Regions from separate parts of the Bowmanella denitrificans genome, predicted to be linked through region 3. Evidence: predicted binding sites of a transcription regulator. Region 3 holds the regulator's gene; each other region holds the start of a gene.
What was found. Region 3 encodes sigma-54, which starts transcription at its own class of promoters, with help from an activator protein. Its sites were predicted from a motif close to GTTGGCACGNNNNTNGNNT; they were not measured.
Positions count from the first base shown of each region.

Region 1: a site for sigma-54 is predicted at 1,298-1,316, ahead of pdsR (proteobacterial dedicated sortase system response regulator). Genes of this name have one in related genera too.
Region 2: a site for sigma-54 is predicted at 1,372-1,390, ahead of ABD028_RS12775 (FlgO family outer membrane protein). Genes of this name have one in related genera too.
Region 4: a site for sigma-54 is predicted at 1,297-1,315, ahead of flhA (flagellar biosynthesis protein FlhA). Genes of this name have one in related genera too.

Region 1 is NZ_BAAAEI010000031.1:137,996-141,291, reverse strand. It holds gene pdsS (proteobacterial dedicated sortase system histidine kinase) at 1-527, opposite strand, end outside; gene pdsR (proteobacterial dedicated sortase system response regulator) at 531-1,229, opposite strand; gene pdsO (sortase-associated OmpA-like protein PdsO) at 1,418-2,137, shown strand; gene ABD028_RS21875 (DUF1993 domain-containing protein) at 2,210-2,725, opposite strand; gene trxC (thioredoxin TrxC) at 2,747-3,193, opposite strand.
Region 2 is NZ_BAAAEI010000014.1:48,507-51,802, reverse strand. It holds gene ABD028_RS12785 (hypothetical protein) at 1-47, opposite strand, end outside; gene ABD028_RS12780 (FlgO family outer membrane protein) at 77-733, opposite strand; gene ABD028_RS12775 (FlgO family outer membrane protein) at 742-1,284, opposite strand; gene ABD028_RS12770 (PAS domain-containing hybrid sensor histidine kinase/response regulator) at 1,493-3,296, shown strand, end outside.
Region 3 is NZ_BAAAEI010000008.1:78,586-81,881, forward strand. It holds gene lptC (LPS export ABC transporter periplasmic protein LptC) at 1-102, shown strand, start outside; gene lptA (lipopolysaccharide transport periplasmic protein LptA) at 92-610, shown strand; gene lptB (LPS export ABC transporter ATP-binding protein) at 615-1,340, shown strand; gene ABD028_RS09380 (RNA polymerase factor sigma-54) at 1,420-2,898, shown strand; gene hpf (ribosome hibernation promoting factor) at 2,926-3,213, shown strand; gene ptsN (PTS IIA-like nitrogen regulatory protein PtsN) at 3,272-3,296, shown strand, end outside.
Region 4 is NZ_BAAAEI010000023.1:379,675-382,970, reverse strand. It holds gene flhA (flagellar biosynthesis protein FlhA) at 1-1,261, opposite strand, end outside; gene leuA (2-isopropylmalate synthase) at 2,151-3,296, shown strand, end outside.

The DNA.
Region 1 (3,296 bases), on a different contig from region 3:
AAATCCCCCGCAGGCGTGGTAAAGGCGATTTGTAAATAATCATTGTTGTCCACGCTCAGACTATTGGCGGGCCGATACACCACATGATCGTCTGACACTTCAAAATAGGCATACAGGTGCTGACGATACTTACCAATAAGATGATTAAAGCTCAGGCTGACCGGATTGTTGCCATCGCGCTGGCTAATCAGGTGATCCTGCCCATAGTGCAAAGCATGCTGCTGCTGACGCCAGTCTGACAAATCACCATCCAACCGGATAGGGTCGACAATTGGGTAAGCATAGAGATCCCGGCCTTTCTCAACACTTAGGTAACTGGCCTGGGCATCAAACAGCTTTGGCCTTTCATGCAGCGCCGTTGCCACCGCTCGTACAGTACCCAGCAACGTTCTTTCCTGGCCGGCACGCAGATACTTTTCCATTTCCCACACATATTCATAGCCAAGCCAGGGAATACTGAACAAAAAGCCTGACAACAGTAGCAGCTTGAAGCGCAGGCCGAAAAGATGAAACTTACGTAGTGCCAAACATCAGTCCCTGTCACTCGTCCAGCGGTAACCCATACCATAAACGGTATCAATACAGTCAAAGGCATCGTCCAGTTGTACAAACTTTTTGCGGATGCGTTTGATATGGGAGGTAATAGTGCTGTCGTCCACCACCACGCGGGCGTCCTGCATCAGGTGCTGGCGACTTTTCACATGGCCGGCAAAACGTGCCAGGGCATGCACCATCCAAAATTCAGTCACGGTTAAATCCACCGCCAGCTCTTTCCAACGCGCCTGCATACGGTTCAGATCCAGACTCAGACTGCCACACTGAACCTGCTGCTGCTTGTCGTCGGGTTGACTGAACGCTTCCATACGTCGAAACAGTGCTGAAATGCGGGCTGTCATATGTGGCATGCTGATATCTTTGGTCAGATAGTCGTCCGCCCCCATGCGTAATCCCGACACGGTATCCAAATCCGAATCCCTGGCAGTCAGGAAGATGATCGGCAAAGTTGGCGACATGCCACGCAGTGACTGACAGAGCAGAAAGCCGCCGTCGATTTCATCCTGTAACCCTATATCTATGATGGCTAAGTCAGGCAGACGTTGTTCAAAACCACTCATCGCCTCGCGGCGATTGGCATAGGTCGCAACCTGATAGCCCTGACGTCTGAGGACCGCTGCATAATTCTCACGAATGGCGGCTTCATCTTCAACAATGGCAATTCTTCTACTCATAACAACAATCCTCTTGCATGAGGCGGACTATACCTTAAACCACACCATAAACTAGCCGCCCCGGGCAAATGCCATGTTTTTGCCACAATTCATCGGCGTATTGCCTTTATTGCTCCTCTTTTGTGCCAGCCAACAGCGTTTTAATCAAATTGTCGCAACACACATATTCCCTTGTAAGGAGAGCATTGATGAAAAAGTTAGTATTGGTTTCAAGCATGATGATGGTTCTATCCACCCCAGCCCTGGCCAACCAGGAGATAAAGAAAGCGGAAAACATCGGTTTCGGTTCCGGCCTGCTGGTGGGCGCTATTGCTGGTGGTCCACTGGGCGCCATCATAGGTGGAGTCTCAGGTATCTTTGTCGGCCACTCGGTGGCAGCTGACAAGGAAATGAAGTCAATGGAAACGGCCCTGGCGCAAAATGAAGCAGAAATCAATCAACTGCTGGCATCCAATCAGCAGCTTCTGACCCGCCTGCAAAGCAGCGAGGAGAAAAGTCGCATGCAACTTGCCTCGCTTGGCGAACAGGAGCAAGCCGGTAAAGATAGCAATCTAACCATGCATGTACAATTCCGCACGGGCTCCAGCACGCTGGAATCCATCTACAGCCAACAGCTGACTGAACTCGCCGATGCGGTGAAACGCAATAAATCGATGAAAGTTGAGCTGGCTGGTTTTGCTGACCGCCGAGGTGACGAACAGCGCAACAAACAACTCTCAGCTGAGCGGGTAGAGTCGGTGAAGCAATTACTGGTCCGCCAAGGCGTACCGGCATCCCGAATCAGCAGTCAGGCCCTGGGAGAAGCCAATCCACTGGACAGCACTCCCAGCCTGGATGGCGATGCCTTTGACCGCCGGGTAAGTCTGCGCCTGAGCGTAGACGATATGCAAACCGCTGCGACTCATTAATCACTAGTTAGCTTCATTCTCCGATTCCTCAACCCTTTGGCGCCTGGCAACAGGCGCCTTTTTTGTTGAAGCTCAGACCCCGCCAACCTTACCCAGGTAATCACGTTTACCCAAATCCACACCAATATGGCGCAGGATGCCGTACGCCGTGGTCAGATGAAAATAAAAGTTGGGTAGCACAAATTGGGTCAGATAATCCTGGCCGTTGAAATTCAGGGTGATGCTGGGGAAATTCAGCACAATGGCCTTGTCGTCACTACCTTCAAATTGCTCGGCATGAAGTTGTTCAAGAAACGCCAGGGTTTTGCGCACTCTGGCCTGCAATTCCTGCAGGTTGGTTTCATCGTCAGCAAAACTGGGGTTGTCCTGACCTGATAACCTGGCGCCGCAGCCTTTGGCCGTATCACAGGCAATTTGTACCTGCCTGGTTAAAGGCACCATATCTATAGCCAGCCGACTGGCGGCCATCACGTCAGAGGCAACCTTCTTCTGTTCGGCAAACGTCTCAGCTTTACCAAGGATCACCAATAAGTTATTTAGCCCCTGCATAAGCAGAGGAATGGATGCATTGAACATAGACAGAGACATAAAGACTCCAGATTGTGTGGTTTAAGTCAGCGACTGCAGTTGTTGCTGCAGCCACTGGTGGAACTGTTGTTTAGGTAAGGCACCAGATAGTCGCGTGATTTCCTTACCATGGTGAAAAAGTATCAGGGTTGGAATAGAACGTATACCAAACTGCCCGCCACTTTGGGGGTTTTCCTGGGTGTCCAGTTTGATAAACCGGACCTGCTGCTGCATTTGGTTGGCAAGGTCACTGAATATTGGGGCGAAACCCACACAAGGCCCACACCAGGGTGCCCAGAAATCCACCAGCACAGGTAAATCGCTACGGCTGATATGACGCTGCAAACTGTGATCATTAGCCTGGATTGGCGATGCCACAATCAAGGCAGCACGACATTTTCCACACACAGGTGCATGGCTTAACCGGTCTGCCGGTATGCGATTAATCGCTTCACAGGACGGGCAGACCAGTTGAACAGAGGCTGACATAAACGCTCTCCCGACAATTCGATAGCTCAGATATTGGCGCATTTAGTGCGCTTTCAATCATAAAAGGTAATTTTTTGTTGAGCTCGTCGCGGAATAAATTCCC
Region 2 (3,296 bases), on a different contig from region 3:
GGATCATTAAGATAATCCATCAGGCTCAGGCCAGATTGAATTTGCATGCTTGACACTCCTGGTCAGAAAAAGGGGCTCACCCCTTAAGTAACTTAACGCCTTCAGCGGGCTTGGCACTGTTTAACAACGCATTGGCCACATCAGCCGGCAAGAAGCCCTGCGCTGATCCCACCACCATCTTGGATTTCATACCCACCACCCTGGCATTAATCAGATACCCGCCCTGATGCCTTGCCAAGGTGCCGGTGATCACATATTGAACCGGCTGCTTAGGTGAGACTTCCAGATAATCGCGACTCAGGACAAAATCGCCCTGCTCAGTGACCCGGATAAAATCACTGGTCTTAATATCAATAAGCGGAATACCAAACTGATGGATCTCATGCATAAAACTTTCTGCAATCTGATTGCCCAACAGATCAGCCTGGTCAAAAGGGCCATCCAGGAAAACAAAACTGCTTACCGCCACTGGCGTCCTGACACTGACAAACTGCAGGTTGTTGACTAAATCCTGCATGATGCCGCGCACGTAGTGATTGATGTTGTGCAACTGCGGATCCCGCTTCTCGGTATTTTGCCCCGGTTGCTGCTGAAATTGCGGCCGATATTGCTGCCCAAACCCCAGACTGGCCTGGTGTGCCTTTGACAGCGCTTGCTCCTGCTCGTTGTCAGCCAATGTCGTGCATCCACTCAGAAATAAGCTCAACGCCACAACTGGAATCAATGTTTTCATCATGCCCCCTAGTACTGGCCGCGGTAGATCAAATTATTTCGATTGACGACCTTGCCCTGCGGCCAGGCCACATCATTGGGCAGGTAATCCGTGGCGGCGGCCACTACCCGTTTGGCTGGCAATTCAATCAGGCGCAGGTTAACCATCAGGCTATGTTGCTGCTGCGAGTAAGTACCGGTTAAAAAATACTGCAGGTCTACTTGCTCGCTGAGCGCTTCTACGTCACGGGACAACATCAGGTCCCGCCCGCTTTCGATATGCACCGCTGGCAAGGTTTTAAACTCGATCACACTCAGTCCGGCCTGCGTTGCAAAAGTAACCAGACTCTCTTGAATCTGCAGGCTCAGAGCGCGGTGCTCCGGCAAACTTTTGCCACCTTCCAACTGGGCGGGCAGAATCGTGCCGATGGCCAGTGGCGAGCCTGGATGTATGCGCCCGGCAGTGTCAAACATTTGTCGAATCATGCGTTCCACGTGCAGATGCAGATTATCTTGCTGGTCTGCGTAACTCTGCGTGCTGAGTGCCGCTTTGTTAGCACAGCCCGCCAGCATAAAGAGGCTTAGGACAAGGCAACACATTGTGACTAGAGGTTTCATTTAGGATATGACCAACGTTTTATTCGCTATCTCAGCTCAACAACGCAAATATCACGCCAACCCGTTACTTAAACCTGGCAGTTTAGTTGTACCTTGGTGCTGTGGTAATCCCCAATACTCCGACGTATAGTAACAAAGCCCTTATTTTTCATGTTGTTGCCTTATGTTTAGTATCTGGCTTCTGACCTTGCTAGCGGTAATCTACCTGGCCCTGCTGTTTGCGGTAGGATTCTGGGGCGACCGTTACCACAGTTCTGCGGGCCAAAGACAACGACCCGTTATCTACAGTCTGGCATTGGGGGTGCATTGCACATCCTGGGCCTTTTTCGGCACTACCGCCCAGTCGGCCACTTATGGCTGGGCCTTTACCCCAACTTATGTGGGTAGTGTGCTGGCTTTCGCCCTGGGCTACCCGTTGCTGGTGCGTATTATCCGATTATGTCAGCAGCACAATATTAGTTCGCTGGCCGATTTTATGGGCAGCCAGTATAAACATTCCCATTTTATTGCGGCCTTTGTCAGCCTGATTTGTCTTATCGGTGTGATGCCCTACACGGCATTGCAGCTGGACGCCGTGACCACCAGTGTCAGCCTGCTGGCCAATGATCAAACCCAATGGCCTGGTGGCATCAGTTTTTATGTAGCACTGCTGATGGCTATCTTTGCCATTTTGTTTGGTACCCGCAGCCTGAGCCTGACGGAGAAACACCCAGGATTGATGCTGGCTATTGCGTTCGAATCCTTGGTAAAAGTGCTGGCTTTGGTGTTGGTAGGCCTGTTTGTTTGCTATCAGATGTTTGATGGCATACTGGATCTGCTCGGACAAGTACAAGTTAACCCGGACACCCGGCAGATCTTGTCCAGTACCCAGTCGGCCCCTCTGGTATACCTGTGCCATATGCTGCTGGGCTTTTTATCCATGTTCTGCCTGCCACGGCAATTTCATGTGAACTTCATCGAAAACAATGGTGAATTAGAACTGCAACGCGCCAGATGGCTGTTCCCCTTGTATCTGCTGAGCATTAATCTGTTTGTGTTGCCCATTGCATTAGCGGGTAAGTTATTGCTGCCCGAAACCAATGCCGATACCTATGTACTAGCCTTGCCCATGCTGGCCAATAGCAGTTGGTCAGCGCTGGTGGCATTTATTGGTGGGCTGTCTGCCGCATCAAGTATGATCATTGTGGCAACTCTGGCCATGGGGGTCATGATCGCCAATAACCTGATTACCCCGCTGTGGCTGAAACTACACTTTCGCGCCGATCAGCACCAGGTACTGCGCCCCTCTGTGCTGCTGAATATTCGCCGTTTTACCGTAGTATTGGTAATAGGCTTATCTTACCTGTATTCCCAATATTTAAGTCAGGCCGCCCCACTGGTCAACAGCGGCATTATCGCCATGGCGCTGCTGGCTCAACTTGCCCCAGCCATGCTGTTTGCACTTTATTGGCAGAACAGCAGTCGTCTGGCGGCGCTTTGTGGCATCGTAACCGGATGCTGGGGCTGGGTCGTATGGCTGTTATGGCCAAGTATTAAAGCCAGCTATTACTTTGAGGCCGTGCCCAGCGATCACATGATGAGTCAGGGGGTGGTAGCTAGTCTCAGCATCAATCTCATCGCCTTTATGCTGGTAAATTGGCTGCGTGGCAGGTTTAAACAAACGAGCAGCATGCTTGAGGCATCGCAGCCTTCAGTGCCCACCATTCGCATTGGCACCTTACTGGCTGTGACACAGCGGATCCTGCCCAACACGCAGCAAACAACACTGCAGAAAAGCCTGGCTGATGCAGACAAACAAGCTTATGCCAGTGGCTTGCTGATTCAAAAAGTGGAGCGGGAACTGGCCGCTCAGGTTGGCAATGCCGGGGCGCGTATTTTACTGTCGGCGCTAACAGAGCAGCACAGTGTTCCGATCGATGAGCTGGTGGGATTGGTGGAAGAAGCCAGCCAGAGCTATCAATTTAACC
Region 3 (3,296 bases):
AGCGGTGTCAATTATGTCATCAGAGGCAATGGTTTTAGCGCAGATTTGAACACCAAACAATTTGAACTACTGGATCACGTAGAGACCATCTATGGTAAATAAAATTAAACTGCATGTGCTGACGGCGGCCGTTCTTCTGAGTGCTTCCGCTGCAGCAATCAATAAGGATTTTAACGAACCTATTAAGGTGGCCTCCAAATACCAGTCCGGTGACGGTATCAATAAAGTGTCCATTTTTCGCGAAAATGTGAAAATCACCCAAGGCACCCTGAGTATTGATGCCGATGAAGTGGAAGTGAATGCCGAACAAGGTAAAGGACGGGAAATTTTTATTGCCAAAGGCGAACCGGCCGAGTACCAACAAACCATGGCCGACGGCAGTCGTATTCGGGCGTTGGCCAATCATATCGAATATCAGGTGGATAAACGAACTCTGACCTTAAAGGGAAATGCTGAGCTACATCAAAACAGCAGCAGTGTTAGCGGTGATAACATTGAGTTCAATATGGAGAAGGAACAGTTAGTCGCACAAGGCTCGGACGACGGTGATGGCCGGGTAGAAACAATTTTCCAGCCAGAGCCCAAGAAGAAACCGGTCCAGGAGAAGTAAATTCATGCCAACACTTAAGGCCTCGCATCTGGCGAAAAGCTACAAAAATCGCCAGGTGGTGCGTGACGTGAGCCTGCAAGTCAGTACCGGACAGATTGTGGGTTTGCTCGGCCCCAATGGCGCAGGAAAAACCACTTCCTTCTATATGATTGTTGGCCTGGTTCCCATGGACAAAGGCCAGATATTTATTGATGACCAGGAACTCAGCCACCAACCAATGCATGTGCGGGCCAGACTGGGCATTGGCTATCTGCCCCAGGAGTCATCCATCTTCCGGAAACTAAGCGTTTATCAAAATCTGATGGCGATTCTGGAAACCCGCAAGGATCTCAACCAGGAGCAACGGGAGCAGGAGGCGGATGCATTGTTGGATGAATTTAACATCAACCATATCCGTCATAGCACCGGCATGAGTCTGTCCGGAGGAGAAAGACGCCGGGTGGAAATCGCCCGGGCCTTGTCAGCCAACCCCAGATTTATATTGCTGGATGAGCCCTTTGCCGGTGTCGATCCCATTTCGGTCAGCGATATAAAAAAGATTATCCATCATCTGAAAGACAGAGGCATCGGCGTTCTGATTACCGACCATAATGTCCGTGAAACCCTGGATGTATGTGAAAAAGCTTATATTGTCAGTCATGGTGAATTAATTGCGGAAGGCTCAGCCGAACAGGTACTTAACGACAAGCAGGTCAGAGATGTATACCTGGGTGAGCAATTCAAGCTATAGTTAAGCCAAACAGGCATTGAACTTGCCATGAACGACCATATCAATACCCTGAAGGCCATTGGAAGATAATAAGAAGTAGATGAAGCCCGCATTACAGCTAAAATTCAGCCAGCAGCTCACCATGACGCCGCAACTGCAACAGGCCATTCGTCTGTTGCAACTGTCGACCCTGGATCTGCAACAGGAAATCCAGGAAGCCCTGGAATCCAACCCTTTGTTGGAAGCGGATGACGGCCAGGATTTTTCCACCGGCGACGATCAGGACCTCAACAATGTCAGCAACGACAGTGCTTCTGCCAATAGCGAAGACAACGACCGCATGGAAACCGGCGAAGCGCTGGAAAAACAGGAATTACCAGACGACTTACCGGTAGATACTACCTGGGATGAGTATTACAGCGCTTCTTCAGGCCCCTCCTCCTCAGCCGCCAGCTCAGATGAGGACAATATTTACCAGGGTGAAACATCCGACAGCATTCAGGATCACTTGCTGTGGCAAATGCGTCTGACCCCTTTCAGTGAAACTGACACCGCTATTGCTATCGCTATTATCGATAGCATTGATGAGTCAGGTTATCTTACGGTCAGCACCGAAGACATTCTGCAGAGTCTGGATATCGAAGACGAAGAAGTGGAACTGGATGAGGTGGAATGCGTGTTAAAACGTATCCAGATGTTTGATCCTGTGGGGGTAGGCTCGCGTTCAGTGCAAGAATGCCTATTGGTGCAACTTCGTCAGTTTGGCGCTGAAACCCCCTGGCTGGAAGAAGCCAAGGCGTTGATTCTGGAGCATAGCGAACTGCTGGCCAGCAAAGACTACCGTACCCTGATGCGCAAGGCACGTTTGAAAGAAGACGAACTGCGTGAAGCACTGCGGTTACTGCAAACCCTGAATCCCAGGCCAGGCAGCGCCATCGTCACCAGTGAACCAGAGTACGTTATTCCAGACGTGTCAGTGACTAAGAAAAATGGCCGCTGGGTGGTAGAACTAAACCCTGATAGCCTGCCCAAGTTGAGTATCAATCAGCAGTATGCGGCCATGAGCCGCAATGCCAGAAATTCCAGCGACAGCCAGTTTATCCGCTCTCATATGCAGGAAGCCAAATGGTTTATCAAGAGTCTGGAAAGCCGGAATGAAACGCTACTTAAAGTGGCTAATTGCATAGTACAGCAGCAACAGGGATTTTTTGAATATGGCCCTGAGGCCATGAAACCAATGGTGCTGAATGATGTCGCAGAAATGGTGGATATGCATGAATCCACTATTTCCCGGGTTACGACCCAGAAGTATATGCATACACCACGTGGCATTTTTGAGCTGAAATACTTCTTCTCCAGCCATGTGGCAACGGAAAGTGGTGGCGAGTGCTCGTCTACTGCTATCCGCGCTCTGATTAAAAAACTGGTGGCGGCAGAAAAACCCGCCAAACCGCTGAGTGACAGCAAGATTGCGCAGTTGTTGGCCGAGCAAGGCATTATGGTTGCCCGGCGGACAATCGCCAAATACCGGGAATCCTTATCGATTCCCCCATCCAACCAACGCAAGAGTCTGCTTTAAGACTTACCAACAAAAGGAAGAGGCATTATGCAAATCAACCTTACTGGTCATCACGTTGAAATCACCGATTCTCTTCGCGCCTATGTTGACAGCAAATTTACCAAGTTGGAGCGACATTTCGATCATATTAACAATGTCCATGTTATCCTGAATGTGGAGAAACTTAATCAGAAGGCGGAAGCCACTCTGCACCTCAATGGTGCCGAGGTTTTTGCCACCTCCGAGCATACCGATATGTATGCCGCCATTGACAGCCTTATAGATAAGCTTGATCGCCAGGTGCTCAAGCATAAGGAAAAAATAAAACGCCATTAGGCTCAAACAAAGCCATAAACAGGCCCCGCCTGTTTATGGCCACAACACAAAACTCAGCATGGAAATCAAAGACATCCTCTCCC
Region 4 (3,296 bases), on a different contig from region 3:
TATTGGGATTTAAGTCCAGGTTGTCACGTATATGCACGGGCGGGATCAAAAAACCCAACTCCTGGGAAAGCTTTTTACGCACCCCTTTTATGCGGGTCAGCAATTCACCCCCCTGACTTTTGTCCACCAGGGGAATTAGCCGGTACCCTACTTCCAGACCAATAGTGTCAACATGCTGCACATCATCCCAGCCCAGCTCTTTGACTTCTGCGGGTGCGCGGGTCTGTTCAGGTACCAGCTCGCCAGCCGCCTGCTGCTGTTCGGCTTGTTGTTCCCGCCACCAGTCAAAATAGGCATAGCCGCCAACCAACAGTGCAAAGCCTAAAAACGCCAGATGTGGCATCCCTGGCACAATCCCCATCACAAACAAAATACCGGTGGTGATATAAAGCGCGCGGCGATTACCCAATTGGTTCTTCAACTCGCTACCCATATCCTGGGTATCGTTTTCACGGGTAACTATAATGGCCGTGGCAACAGATAACAGCAGTGACGGGATCTGCGCCACCAGGCCGTCACCTATGGTCAGAATAGTATAAATCTCAATGGCATCACCAAAACTGAGATCATGCTGAATCATGCCGATAAACAAACCGCCGACGATATTGATCAACATAATAAACAGACCGGCGACCGCGTCACCTTTTACGAACTTTGACGCACCATCCATTGAGCCGTAAAAGTCCGCTTCTGTGGTAATTTCCTGACGGCGACGACGGGCTTCATCGGAATCGATATAGCCCGCATTTAAATCCGCATCAATGGCCATTTGCTTACCCGGCATAGCGTCCAGGGTAAAGCGTGCACTTACCTCAGAAATACGTCCGGCACCCGCGGTAACCACTTTAAAGTTGATAATTAACAAGATGGCGAAGACAACAATACCCACGGCAAAGTTACCGCCAATCACCACTTCACCGAAGGCCTGAATCACCTTACCCGCGGCATCGCCGCCTTCATGCCCCTCCAGCAATACCACACGGGTGGAAGCGACGTTCAATGCCAGACGTAATACTGTGGCAATCAGCAACACCAGCGGAAAGGCGCCAAAATCAATGGGGCGTTTGGTAAATACCGCAACCAGGATGACCACCAGCGACAAAGCAATGTTGAAACTAAACAGTACATCCAGCAGAAATGCCGGCATGGGTAATATCACCATGCCCATAATGGCCAGCAGGATTATTGGTGCCCCCAACCCGGAGGTGAACTGCTTTACAGAGTTTTTGTCGAATCGGTTCAGGTAGGAGCTTAGTTCCATAATCTAACAACGGGAATTTGACGGCTGCACTGGTACTGCAATTAGTGCGCCAATTGGCTGAATTAAGTGGGCTGTTGGCTGTTGGCTGTTGGCTGTTGGCTGTTGGCTGTTGGCTGTTGGCTGTTGGCTGTTGGCTGTTGGCTGTTGGCTGTTGGCTGTTGGCTGTTGGCTGTTGGCTGTTGGCTGTTGGCTGTTGGCTGTTCAGTCTGACTCGCCCTCGCGCTCTGTCAACGGATTTCTGCTAACTGACTACTGATTACTGACCACTTGGAACTGACGACTTTAATTCTGTCGGACTCAAGTCCGACCCACGGTGCTTAGACTAAGTTTTGCTATCGGAATCAATTCTGACTCGTTGTGTTTATCTGAGCTTTGCTGTCGAAATCAATTTCGACCCACTGTGGGTTGGGCTTAAGCCCAACAACAATAACTTCAAATCCCGGGTTACTTTACAGTTGGCAGTTCAGGTTCGCTCCGGCTCTGCCAACTGAAGACTGATTACTGACCACTTACAAACCTGACAACCAATAACTGGACAACCAGAAATTTCGACATTGTTAGGATAAGCCTTTCGAGATACTCCACCAGGAAAGGGATAAAATCGCGCTTATGCCATTTAAAGCAAGCCAATAGCGAATTAATTTACCCTTACTGGTTGACGTCAATAGCCGAAAAAGATACTAATATGCCTGTTCCAAATACAGGCAACAGCGAATGCAAAAATTTCTCTCTCTACTCCTCCTTATGGCAGCAAGATTGCACGGGTAGGTTGTAGCCGAGAAACAGGCAGAAATTCAGAAAAACCCGTGCACAGCACGGGTTTTTCACTTTTATACCAAGTAAAAACCAAGTGTGAAGGTGCCGGGGTCAACCAAGAAGGGGAAAGACCATGACAAACAGAGTCAAGATATTCGATACCACCTTGCGGGACGGCGAACAGGCCTTACCTGCCAGTCTGAGTGTGAAGGAAAAACTGCAGATTGCCCTGGCCCTTGAGCGACTGGGGGTGGATATTATCGAAGCTGGCTTCCCGGTCTCTTCCCCGGGTGACTTTAAATCTGTACAAACCATTGCCAGGGAAGTGAAAAATGCCACCGTCTGCGGTTTGTCCCGGGCGGTGATGAATGACATCGACGCCTGCGGCGAAGCCTTAAAGGTTGCTGAACAATTTCGTATCCACACCTTTATCGCCACCTCAGATATTCATGTGGGTGCCAAATTGCGTAAGTCTCAGGATGAGGTGCTGGACATGGCGGTGGCCGCTATCAAACATGCCAGACGCTACACCGACGATGTGGAATTTTCCTGCGAGGATGCCGGACGCACCAACATCGATTATCTGTGCCGGATGGTGGAAAACGCCATCAGGGCCGGTGCCACCACGGTGAATATTCCCGATACGGTCGGTTATACCATCCCCAGCGAATTTGGCGCCATTATCCAGACCTTGTTTAACCGGGTGCCGAATATCGACCAGGCCACGATTTCCGTGCATTGCCATAACGATTTGGGCCTGGCAGTGGCTAACTCTGTTGCCGCCGTGCAGCACGGCGCACGTCAGATTGAATGTACCATCAATGGTATTGGCGAGCGGGCCGGCAACTGCTCGCTGGAAGAAGTGGCCATGATCCTGAAAACCCGCGAAGCCATGCTGGGCTTGCAAACCGGCATTAACAGCCAGGAGATTTTCCGTACCTCCAAGCTGGTCAGTCAGATATGTAATATGCCGGTACAAAGCAATAAAGCCATTGTCGGCGCCAATGCCTTCAGCCATTCTTCCGGCATTCATCAGGATGGCATATTAAAAGCGCAAAATACCTATGAAATCATGACACCGGAAAGTGTCGGCATTAACAAAAACCATCTGAATCTGACCAGCCGCTCAGGCCGCCATGTCATTAAGCATCGTATGCATGAGCTGGGTTACAAAGATGAAGATTATGATTTGGATACCTTGTACCAGGCATTTTTGAAACTGGCCGACAAAAAAGGCCAGGTGTTTGATTACGACCTGGAAGCGCTGGTGTTCTTCGAC